DNA from 3 places in the Halomonas terrestris genome. Region 3 is predicted to be linked to each of the others. Evidence: predicted binding sites of a transcription regulator. Region 3 holds the regulator's gene; each other region holds the start of a gene.
The links. The regulator sigma-54, encoded in region 3, starts transcription at its own class of promoters, with help from an activator protein. The targets are predictions, from matches to a motif close to TGGCACNNNNNTTGCTNT.

Region 1 (3,693 bases), on a different contig from region 3:
GCGGCAAGGAGCAGCCGCGCAACGCCATCGGCTCGTTGAAGCTGTCGAGAGGGGAGGTCAAGGAGATCGCCGGTCCCATCGGCAGAAGCTCGGTGCTCGGCTTCTTCACCGGGGTGCTGCCCGGCGCCGGCGCCACCATCGGCTCCTTCCTCGGCTACAGCATGGAGAAGCGCCTGGCCAGGGATGGCGACAGCTTCGGCAAGGGCAACATCAAGGGCGTGGCGGCCCCCGAGGCGGCCAACAACGCCGCCTGCACGGGCTCCTTCGTGCCGCTGCTGACCCTGGGCGTGCCCGGGTCGGGCACCACGGCGGTGCTGCTCGGTGCCCTGCTGGTGATGGGCGTGACCCCGGGGCCGGCGATGCTGGTGGATCGGCCCGATGTGTTCTGGGGCGTCATCGCCAGCATGTACATCGGCAACATCTTCCTGCTCGTGCTCAACCTGCCGCTGATCCCGCTGATCGCCAGGATCCTCGACATGCCGCGGCCGCTCCTGCTGTCGTTGATCCTGATCTTCTGCATGATCGGCGTCTACGGGATGAGCTTCAGCGTCTTCGACCTCTTCCTGCTGCTCGGCTTCGGCCTGCTGGGCCTGGGCATGCGCCAGTTCGGGTTCCCGGCCGCACCGCTGATCCTGGCGCTGATCCTCGGCGGAATCATGGAAGAGTCGATGCGGCGTGCGCTGCAGATCTCCGGTGGCGACTGGTCGACCTTCATCGACAAGCCGATATCGCTGGCCCTGCTGATCATCGCCGTGCTGTCACTCGCCCTGCCGCTGGTGAGGAAGGTCGTGTTCCGGGCGCGGCGCGCCGGCGCCTGACGCGGCGCTCGTCCCCTCGAACGGGGGCGCCGACTCGGCCCGCTTGCAGGGCCCGGGCCGGCGGGTGCACCGCGGGAGTGCGTCGGGACGGGCGCGGTGCATGGGCAAGGGGAGGGCCCGGTGCATCATCGGGGCCTCGCCCCCTGCCCGTTGCACCGGCCGGGTGCATCCGGGCCCTTCCTTCATGGCACGGCCATGTCTCAACTTTCTGTAATAAAAGGATCTTTCTGGAGGTGCCGCCTGATGGCGCAGCGCTTGCAACGTCTTCTTGCCACACAACAACGACCCCTCCGGGGAGCAAGGAGACTTTCATGACCCTATCCCGACCCAAGACGCTGCGGCTCCGTCCCCTGACCACCGCGTTGCTGACCGCCTCCCTGCTGGGGGCCGGCGGCCAGGCCCTGGCCCAGGAGGAGCCGATCAAGGTCGGCATCCTGCACTCTCTCTCCGGCACCATGGCCATCAGCGAGACGGTGCTCAAGGACACCGTGGAGATGCTGGTCGAGAAGCAGAATGCCGAAGGGGGCCTGCTCGGCCGTCAGCTCGAGGCGGTGGTGGTGGACCCGGCCTCCAACTGGCCGCTGTTCGCCGAGCGTGCCCGGGAGCTGCTGGCACAGCACGAGGTGGACGTGGTCTTCGGCAACTGGACCTCGGTGTCGCGCAAGGCGGTGCTGCCGGTCTTCGAGGAACTTAACGGCCTGCTCTTCTATCCGGTGCAGTACGAGGGCGAGGAGTCCTCCGAGAACGTCTTCTACACCGGCGCGGCGCCCAACCAGCAGTCGGTTCCCGCCGTCGACTACCTGCATGACCAGGTCGGCGTGGAGCGCTGGGTGCTGGCGGGGACCGACTATGTCTTCCCGCGCACCACCAACCGCATCCTCGAGGCCTATCTCAAGGACGAGTTCGGGGTGGCCGACGAGGACATCCTGGTCAACTACACCCCCTTCGGTCACTCCGACTGGCAGAACATCGTCTCGGATATCCGCCGCTTCGGCAGCGAGGGCAAGAAGACCGCGGTGGTCTCCACCATCAACGGCGACGCCAACGTGCCCTTCTACACCGAGCTGGCCAACCAGGGCGTGGACGCCGCGGATATCCCGGTGGTCGCCTTCTCGGTGGGCGAGCAGGAGCTGACCGGGATCGATACCGGCCCGCTGGTCGGCCACCTGGCCGCCTGGAACTACTTCATGAGCGTCGATGCCGATGAGAACTACGACTTCATCGATGCCTGGATCGACTACACCGGCGACGAGGAGGCGGTGACCAACGATCCCATGGAGGCCCACTACATCGGCTTCAACATGTGGACCGAGGCGGTGCGCAAGGCCGGCACCACCGACGTCGACGCGGTCAAGGACGCCATCATCGGCGTGACGGTACCCAACCTGACCGGCGGCTATGCGGCGATGATGCCCAACCACCACATCACCAAGCCGGTGCTGATCGGCGAGATCCAGGACAACGGCCAGTTCGATATCGTCTGGCAGACGCCTTCCACCGTGGCCGGCGATGCCTGGTCGGACTACCTGCCGGGTTCCCGCGACCTGATCAGCGACTGGCGCGCCCCGATGCGCTGCGGCAACTTCAATGTGTCCACCGGGTCCTGTGGCGGCAGCACCGCGGCCGAAGAAGCCGAGGCCGCCCTGGCCGAGTAAGTCCCCGCGCGTTCCGCCGACCCTCGGGGCGGCGGAACGGCACGCCATCTCCGCTGACTTCATTCCAGAGGAAAAGCCCGATGAGGAATTTCCCGTGGCCCTGGCCGACGACGGCCGAGGCCGGCCGTTGCCGTGCCCAGCGCCGGACGCAGCGCTGGCGCATGGCGCTGTTGACCCTGCTGGCGCTGCTCTTCATGCCCCTGGCGGCCCAGGCTCAGCAGGGCGGGGAGGATACCGCTGCCATCGAACTGCTCGAGGCGCTGGACGTCGACAGCTTCCCCGCCAAGGGGGAGGCCATCGAGGCCATCGTCGCCAGCGACGATGAGCGAGCCCGCTACTGGCTGCAGTCGCTGCTCGACGGTCGCCTGCAACGGGCCGACGATGGCCGCTTCGTGGTGGTGCTCGACAACCGCGGCCGCGACTGGCCGGTGGAGGACGCCCTCACCGGCGAGCCGCTCGGCGAGATGTCCCGCCGCGAGCTGGATCGCATCGGTATCAACAATGCCCTGCGCAACCAGCTGCGCAGCGCCATCGCCGTGGTCGATCTCTACTCGGCGGATCTCGAGCTGCGCCGTGCCTCGGCGGAGCGCCTGATGGGCGAGGTCGATGCCGACCTTGCCGAGCCCCTGCGCGAGGTGATCGCCCGGGAAGCGGATCGTCGGGTGCGTGAGCGCCTGAGCCAGGCGCTGGCGATCCATGAGCTCGAGCGGGGCGAGGTCGAGGCGGTCGAGACCCTGCAGGGCAGCCTGCATCCCCGGGCGCGGGTCGCGCTGTCGAGGGCGGCGGCGGGCGAGGATGCCGAGCTCGCGTCGGCTGCCCGGTCGGCGCTCAACAGCATCGAGCAGAAACTCAAGCTCAATCGCATCGCCGAGACCCTCTACTTCGGCCTGAGCCTCGGTTCGGTGCTGGTGCTCGCCGCCATCGGGCTGGCCATCACCTTCGGGGTGATGGGGGTGATCAACATGGCCCATGGCGAGCTGATCATGCTCGGCGCCTATACCACCTGGGCGATGCAGCAACTGCTGCCCGGCCAGCCGGGGCTGGCACTGCTCCTGGCGGTGCCCGCGGGGTTCCTGGTGGCCGCCCTGGCGGGTATCGCCATCGAGCGCGGGGTGATCCAGTTCCTCAAGGGGCGGCCCCTGGAGACCCTGCTGGCCACCTTCGGCATCAGCCTGATCCTGCAACAGCTGGTGCGCACGGCCATCTCCCCGCAGAACCGT
Region 2 (3,693 bases), on a different contig from region 3:
GCATCGCCGGCGCCTCGCCGATGATCTCGGCGTCGAGCCCCTCGGGCACGCTGACCGGGCGCTTGCGCTCGCGGGCATGGGCCACGGCACGCCGCACCAGGGCCAGCGCCTCATCGACATCGAAGGGCTTGGGCAGGTACTCGAAGGCCCCGCCCTGGTAGGAAGCCACGGCGCTCTCGAGGTCGGAGTGGGCGGTCATCACGATGACCGGCAGGTCGGGGTGGGCGTCGCGCACCCGCGACATCAGGTCCAGGCCGTCGATGCCCGGCATGCGGATATCGGTGACCAGCACGTCGGGCGGATCGTCGAGCAGCCGGCCGAGGGCGGTATCGGCGCGCTCGATGCACTCGACCTCCAGGTCGGGCTGGGCCAGGGCACGCTCCAGCACCCAGCGAATGGCGCGATCGTCGTCGACGATCACGACACGTGCGACATCAGTCATGGCGCTTCTCCAGCGGAATCAGCAGTCGGAATTCGGTACGGCCGGGGGAGGAGTCACACTCGATCAGCCCCTGGTGCTGGTGCAGGATCGACTGGGCGATGGACAGGCCCAGTCCGCTGCCGTCGGCCCGCCCCGAGACCATCGGGTAGAACAGCGTCTCGCGCAGCGCCTCGGGAACCCCCGGCCCGTTGTCGATGATCGCCACCTCGCAGACCAGCCGGTGGCGCTCGGCCCCCAGGGTGAACTGGCGGCGGGCCCGGGTGCGCAGCACCAGCCGCGGCTCGGCGATGTCGGCCTCGGTCATCGCCTCCACGGCATTGCGCGCGACGTTGAGCACCGCCTGGATCATCTGTGACTCGTCACCGGACAGGTCCGGCAGGCTGGGATCGTAGTCGCGCTCGATATGCACCCCCGGCCGCTCGACGATCAGCAGCGAGCGCACACGCTCCAGCACCTTGTGGATGTTCAGCGGCTCATGACGGATCACCCGGTTGGGGCCCAGCATCGAATCGACCAGGTCGCGCAGGCGGTCGACCTCCTCGACGATGATCCGGGTGAACTCCTTGAGCCCGGGGTCGTCGAGGTCTCGCTCGAGCAGCTGGGCGGCACCACGGATGCCGCCCAGGGGATTCTTGACCTCGTGGGCCAGCCCGCGGGCCAGCACCTTGATGGTCTCCTGGCGGGTCAGCAACGCCTCCTCGCGGGAGATGCGCATCAGGCGGTCACGCGGCTCGATCTCCAGCAGCAGCTCATCGGCGCTGAGCGGCGAGACCGTGTAGTCCACCGTGAGCGCATCGCCGGTGGCGATCACCAGTCGCGCCTCTCGCTGGGTGAAGGGGTGGAACTCGTCGCGGGCCTTGCCCAGCACCTCACCCAGACCGTCCGCGCTGCTCACCACGGCTGTCAGCTCGAGACCCTCGACCCGGCTCAGGCTCACGGCCAGCAGCGCCTCGGCCGAGGGGTTCATCCAGCACAGGCGCAACTCGCCGTCCAGCAGCAGCACCGCCGTGGTCAGGTGTTCCATCAAGCGTTGATACATCGGGCCTTCTCGAATCATGGCGTTGTCCCGCTCACCGTCCGTGGAGGGGCTGTGATCTCTCGTCTCGCCGCCCCGTCCGGACATGGCAAGGCGTACTGCCGATAACGTTGCAAGAAGCGCGCCAGCACCACGCGAAGCGCCCTGGCGCCGTTTCGGTGCCTGTCTGCACGCCTGTAGTGCACCACAATAGTGCACGCCGGAATGCGGTGCACGTCGGTCACCCATGGCGACGAGCGAATGCACCAGCAAGGGGAGAGGCCGGTGGAGTGGCCGCACGGCTCAAGGATGAGGGGACTCGAAGCGCCGTTCCGGGTCGGCATGGCGGAACCCGCGCCGTTCGAATCGACGCCCGTCGAACTCGTCACGGGTGGGTGCGCGGCGCTCGAGGCGACGCCTCTCGCGGCGTCGCTCCGCCCGGTCGAGGGACTGGAACTCGAGGTCGACGCTGCGGCGGATACGCTCGGCGCGATCCATGGGATCAAGGGCCCTGTCGTCACGCGATGCTTCACGACAGGGCCTCGGGCTGCCGTCCGGGCACAGCGGCGGATATGCCCGGCGAGGGGGCAGCTAATCGGGCCGGTTGGGGTTCTGGGGCAGGTTCACGCTGGCCCGCTGCACGTAGAGGGTCACCGGCGAGGTGCGATGACGGACCTCGCCATTGGCATCGAGCAGTTCGGCCTGCAGCACACGCTCGCCACGGTCCAGGTTGGTGAGCATGAAGGCGCTGGTGTGCATGGCCGACTGGCTGACCCGGCCATCCAGCAGCAGCCGGACCCGATGGTCCTCACGCAGCTCCGGCTCGATGCCGAGTTCCACCTGGATGTTGCCGGCATGGCCGGTCTCCAGCGTCTCCTCATGGGCCGGCGCCAGGATCCGGAAGCTGTCGTAGGGCATGAAGGGCTGTCCCGGCGAGGCCACCGGGGCGCGGCCCTCGTCCCGGGGCGGGGCTGCCCGCACCTCCTCCCGGGAGGGCACCACGGTGAGGGGGGCGAGCTCGACCTCCTCGCCGCCACGCTCCGGGTTGTCGGTGAAGACCACGTTGCCCTGGGCGTCGGTGGTGCGATAGATGGTCTGCGCCTGGGCCACCAGGCTCACCGAGAGCCCCAGCGCCAGCACTGCGAGTGCCTTGTTCATACGGATTCCCCTGCATCGTGGCCGGCCTGGCGGCACGGCCTGTCATTTGGCATCCCGAACCTGTCCCTTGGATAGTGTACATAAGAAAGGGGTTCCGCCATGGCGGAACCCCTTCTGCGTTCAACGAGCCGGCGCCGCTACCGATCCACGGCGCGGCGGGCGCCATCAGCAGCTGTAGTACATGTCGAACTCGATCGGATGGGTGGTCATGCGGATGCGCTCCACATCCTCCATCTTGAGTTCGATGTAGGCATCGATCATGTCATCGGTGAACACCCCGCCTTCGGTCAGGAAGGCGCGATCCTGGTCCAGGGCCTCCAGGGCCTGGTCGAGGCTGTGGGCCACGGTGGGCACGGCCTTGCCCTCTTCCGGCGGCAGGTCGTACAGGTTCTTGTCCATGGCGTCGCCGGGGTGGATCTTGTTCTTGATGCCGTCGATGCCGGCCATCAGCATCGCCGCGAAGCACAGGTAGGGGTTGGCGGTCGGGTCCGGGAAGCGAAGCTCGACACGCTTGCCCTTGGGGCTGGCGGTGTAGGGGATGCGGATGGAGGCGGAGCGGTTGCGGGCCGAGTAGGCCAGCATCACCGGCGCCTCGAAGCCCGGCACCAGGCGCTTGTAGGAGTTGGTGGAGGCGTTGGCGAAGGCGTTCAGGGCACGCGCGTGCTTGATGATGCCGCCGATGTAGTAGAGCGCCATCTCGGAGAGGCCCGCATATTCGTCACCGGCGAACTGGTTGACGCCCTCCTTCCAGAAGGACTGGTGCACGTGCATGCCGCTGCCGTTGTCGCCGACCAGCGGCTTGGGCATGAAGGTGGCGGTCTTGCCGTAGGCGTGGGCCACGTTGTGGATCACGTACTTGAGTTCCTGAACCTCGTCGGCCTTCTTCACCAGGGTGTTGAACTTGACGCCGATCTCGTTCTGGCCGGCGTTGGCCACCTCGTGGTGATGCACCTCGACGCTCTGGCCGATGGCCTCCAGGGTGTTGCACATGGCACCGCGGATGTCGTGGAAGCTGTCCACCGGGGGCACCGGGAAGTAGCCGCCCTTGACGCGCGGACGGTGGGCCAGGTTACCGCCC
Region 3 (3,693 bases):
GCGAGGTGTCGATCACCAGGTCGGCCAGGTCACGGATCTCGGCCAGCGCCGTCTCCTCGGAATCGATCGCCTCGGCCAGGGTCATGTCGCTGCCCCGTGTCAGCGGGTGGCGCCGGCGGGTTTCCGAGTAGCGCTCGAGCAGGATGCGCGCATCGGTGGTGAGGTAGATCACCTGGCCGTCGATGCCGCGGGCGCGGACCTCCTCCAGCAGGCTGGGGAAGCGTTCGAGCGCATGGGGCAGGTTGCGGGCGTCAATGCTCACCGCGATCGAGGTGTGGGGGGAGTGGTCGCTGCTGAGTTCGTCCACCAGCGGGCCGAGCAGCATGGCCGGCAGGTTGTCGATGGCGTAGTAGCCGAGGTCCTCGAGCGCCTGCAGTGCGATCGACTTGCCTGAGCCGGATCGGCCACTGATGATCACGAGCTGCATGGCGGGTCTCCTGGTCGTGTGGCTGGCCGGGTGGCCCGGTGAGGGGCGATCAGCCCGAGGACTGTCGTCGGATCGCCTCGATGAGCCGCTCATGCAGCTCGCGCTGGCTGGCGCTCTTGCGCAGCCGGCCCCGGGTCTCGGCATCGTTCATCACGCCTGCGACCTGGGCCAGCAGCGCGAGATGGGCCTCGTCGGCCTCCTCCGGCACCAGCAGCACGAAGATCAGGTCCACCGGCTCGCCATCGACGGCATCGAAGTCGATGGGCTCGGCCAGCTTCAGGAAGCCGGCGATGGGCGCCTTGCAGTGAGGATCGCGGGCATGGGGGATGGCGACACCATTGCCGATCCCCGTGCTGCCAAGCCGTTCGCGGCCGATCAGGCGGCCGAAGACTTCCTGGCTGTCGAGACTCGGGGTGTTCTGGGCGATGAAGGTGCTGAAGAACTCCAGCACCCGCTTCTTGCTCCCCCCGGGCACCCCGAAGAGGGTGCGCTCGGGGGGCAGGATGGCTTCGAGTGTCATGGTGGATCAGCGGGCGCCGGCGCCCTGGGCGCGGGCCTGGACCTTCTCCTTGTGCTTGACGAGCTGGCGGTCAAGCTTGTCGGCGAGGGCGTCAATGGCGGCGTACATGTCGCCGTCCATGGCCTCGGCATGCAGATCGGCACCGGCGGCATGCAGGGTGCAGGCGGCCTGTTGCCTCTCCTTCTCCACGGAGAGCGTGACCTGCACGGTGGTGATGTTGTCATAGTGGCGTTCCACGCGAGTGAGCTTCTCGTTCACATAGTCACGCAGGGCGTCGGTCAGTTCCACATGATGGCCGGTGATGTTGACTTGCATGACACGCTCCTTCGTCCTTCGGTTGGTGCTTCGATTGTAACCCTTTTTCCTGCCGTGCAAACCCCCTGTGGAGGGCGTTGCACCCGACCGCTGATGCGGGTCATGCAAGGGATCGGAATTCCATCGCTGGAGGGGCGCTCACGCCGGGGTCCGGGAATCATCTCAGCCGCTTGCGCTCGCTGGAGGAGGGGATGCCCATGGCCTCGCGGTACTTGGCCACCGTCCTGCGCGCCACCTTGATGCCGGCCTCGTCGAGCAGGGTCACCAGCTTGCTGTCGGAGAGCGGCTTGCGCGGCGGCTCCTCCTGGATCAGCTTGCGCAGCCGGGCGCGGATCGCCGTGCTCGAGTGGGCATCGCCATCGCCGTTGCCGACCTGGCTGGAGAAGAAGTACTTCAGTTCGAAGACGCCGCGGGGGGTATGGATGAACTTCTGGGTGGTGACCCGCGAGATGGTCGATTCGTGCATCTCCACGGCCTGGGCGATGTCGGCCAGTATCAAGGGCTTCATCGCCTCCTCGCCCTGCTCGAGGAAGTCGAGCTGGCGGGCCATGATCTCGCGCCCCACGCGCAGCAGGGTGTCGTTGCGGCTCGAGAGGCTCTTCATCAGCCAGCGCGCTTCCTGCAGGTGATCCTTGAGGAACTGGTTGTCCTGGCTCTTGTCCGCGCGGCGAATCAGCGCCGCATAGTCGGGCTGGATCCGCAGTCGCGGCAGGGCCTCGGGGTTGAGCTCCACCTGCCAGCCGTGCCGGTCGTGGCGAGCGACCAGGTCGGGAATGACGTAGTCGCTGCCGGATTCCGAATAGCGACTGCCCGGCCTCGGGTCGAGTGAGCGGATCAGGGCGATGACCTCGTCGAGGGCGTCGTCGTCGAGGCCCAGGCGGCGCTTGAGCAGGCGTCGGTCGTCGCCGGCCAGTGCCTCGAGGAACTGGCGGACCAGGCGGCGCGCCTGGGGCAGCAGCGGGGTGTCGTCGGGCAGGACGGCGAGCTGCAGCATCAGGCATTCCCGCAGGTCCCGGGCGAAGATCCCCGTGGGCTCGAATTGCTGCAGCCGCAGCAGTACCTGCTCCACCTCGCGGCCCTTGAGCCCCTCGAGGCCCTGGCTCCTGAGGCCGTCGCGCAGTTCGTCGAGGGACTGGCCCAGGTAGCCGGCACCGTCCACGGCATCGATCAGGCTCTCGGCGATGTGCCGCTGGCGTTCGTTCAGGTCGGTCATCGCCAGTTGCCAGGCGAGATGACCCTGCAGGCTCTGGCCATCGGCCTGGCGCTCGAAGTCGGGGCCCTCGCCGCTGCCGGCGGGCGTGCCCAGGTCCTGGTAGGTGTCGGACCAGTCGCTGTCGACCGAGAGCTCGTCGGGGATCTCGCTGGCCCAGTCGTCGTCGGGCGTCTCGCTTGTCTCCTGCTCGCCGAAGTCATCGTCGAGCTCCAGCATGGGATTGGCTTCCAGCGCCTGCTGGATCTCCTGGCGCAGGTCCAGGGTGGAGAGCTGCAGCAGGGCAATGGCCTGCTGCAACTGGGGGGTCATGGTCAGTTGGGTGCCGACGCGAAGTTGCAGGGATGCTTTCATGGCCACGAGAGGTGTGTACTCATTCGCCGGAAAACCTCACCCTAGCCCGCCGGGGGTCGTGTTGCAAGTCGTTTATTAGCAAAAAGCGTGCCAACGGCAATTTTCATGCCGTCACATAATATCGGCATTCTTGTCATAAGGTTACAATGGTGTTTCAGAGGCGAAAGTCCTCGCCGAGATACACTTCGCGTACCCGCTGGTTGGCGAGGATCGCCTCGGCGTTGCCCTCCGCGATGATCTGCCCGTCGCCGACGATGTAGGCGGTATCGCAGATGTCGAGGGTCTCGCGCACATTGTGGTCGGTGATCAGCACGCCGATGTCGCGTGCCTTGAGCTGGCGGATGATGCCCTTGATCTCGCCCACCGAGATGGGGTCGACCCCGGCGAAGGGCTCGTCGAGCAGGATGAAGGCGGGCTCCATGGCCAGGGCCCTGGCGATCTCCACCCGCCGTCGTTCGCCGCCGGACAGGCTCATGCCGAGATTGTCACGGATGTGGGTGACGTGGAAGTCCGCGAGCAGCTCCTCCAGGCGAGCCTGGCGGCCGGCGCGATCGAGGTCGCGGCGGGTCTCGAGGATCGCCATGATGTTGTCGGCCACCGAGAGCTTGCGGAAGATGGAGGCCTCCTGGGGCAGGTAGCCGATGCCGGCCCGGGCCCGCTCGTGCATGGCCGCCCTCGACAGGTCCTGCCCATCGATGTGGACCTCGCCGGCATCGGCGCGCACCAGTCCGACGATCATGTAGAAGGAGGTGGTCTTGCCGGCGCCGTTGGGTCCGAGCAGGCCGACGATGCTGCCCTGGCCGATGGTCAGGCTGATGTCATGCACCACGCGGCGACGCTTGTAGCTCTTGGCCAGGTGGTTGGCGC

Region 1: urtA (urea ABC transporter substrate-binding protein) is a predicted target of sigma-54. The motif match lies at 1,063-1,080, and genes of this name have one in related genera.
Region 2: glnL (nitrogen regulation protein NR(II)) is a predicted target of sigma-54. The motif match lies at 1,588-1,605, and genes of this name have one in related genera.

The regions. Positions count from the first base shown of each region.
Region 1 is NZ_JBMHFZ010000006.1:134,528-138,220, forward strand. It holds gene ACOMD9_RS08200 (tripartite tricarboxylate transporter permease) at 1-818, shown strand, start outside; gene urtA (urea ABC transporter substrate-binding protein) at 1,130-2,473, shown strand; gene urtB (urea ABC transporter permease subunit UrtB) at 2,635-3,693, shown strand, end outside.
Region 2 is NZ_JBMHFZ010000011.1:72,562-76,254, reverse strand. It holds gene ntrC (nitrogen regulation protein NR(I)) at 1-442, opposite strand, end outside; gene glnL (nitrogen regulation protein NR(II)) at 435-1,481, opposite strand; gene ACOMD9_RS12155 (hypothetical protein) at 1,761-1,955, opposite strand; gene ACOMD9_RS12150 (DUF4124 domain-containing protein) at 2,049-2,615, opposite strand; gene glnA (glutamate--ammonia ligase) at 2,781-3,693, opposite strand, start outside.
Region 3 is NZ_JBMHFZ010000023.1:21,825-25,517, forward strand. It holds gene rapZ (RNase adapter RapZ) at 1-427, opposite strand, end outside; gene ptsN (PTS IIA-like nitrogen regulatory protein PtsN) at 477-947, opposite strand; gene hpf (ribosome hibernation-promoting factor, HPF/YfiA family) at 954-1,262, opposite strand; gene ACOMD9_RS17975 (RNA polymerase factor sigma-54) at 1,420-2,832, opposite strand; gene lptB (LPS export ABC transporter ATP-binding protein) at 2,981-3,693, opposite strand, start outside.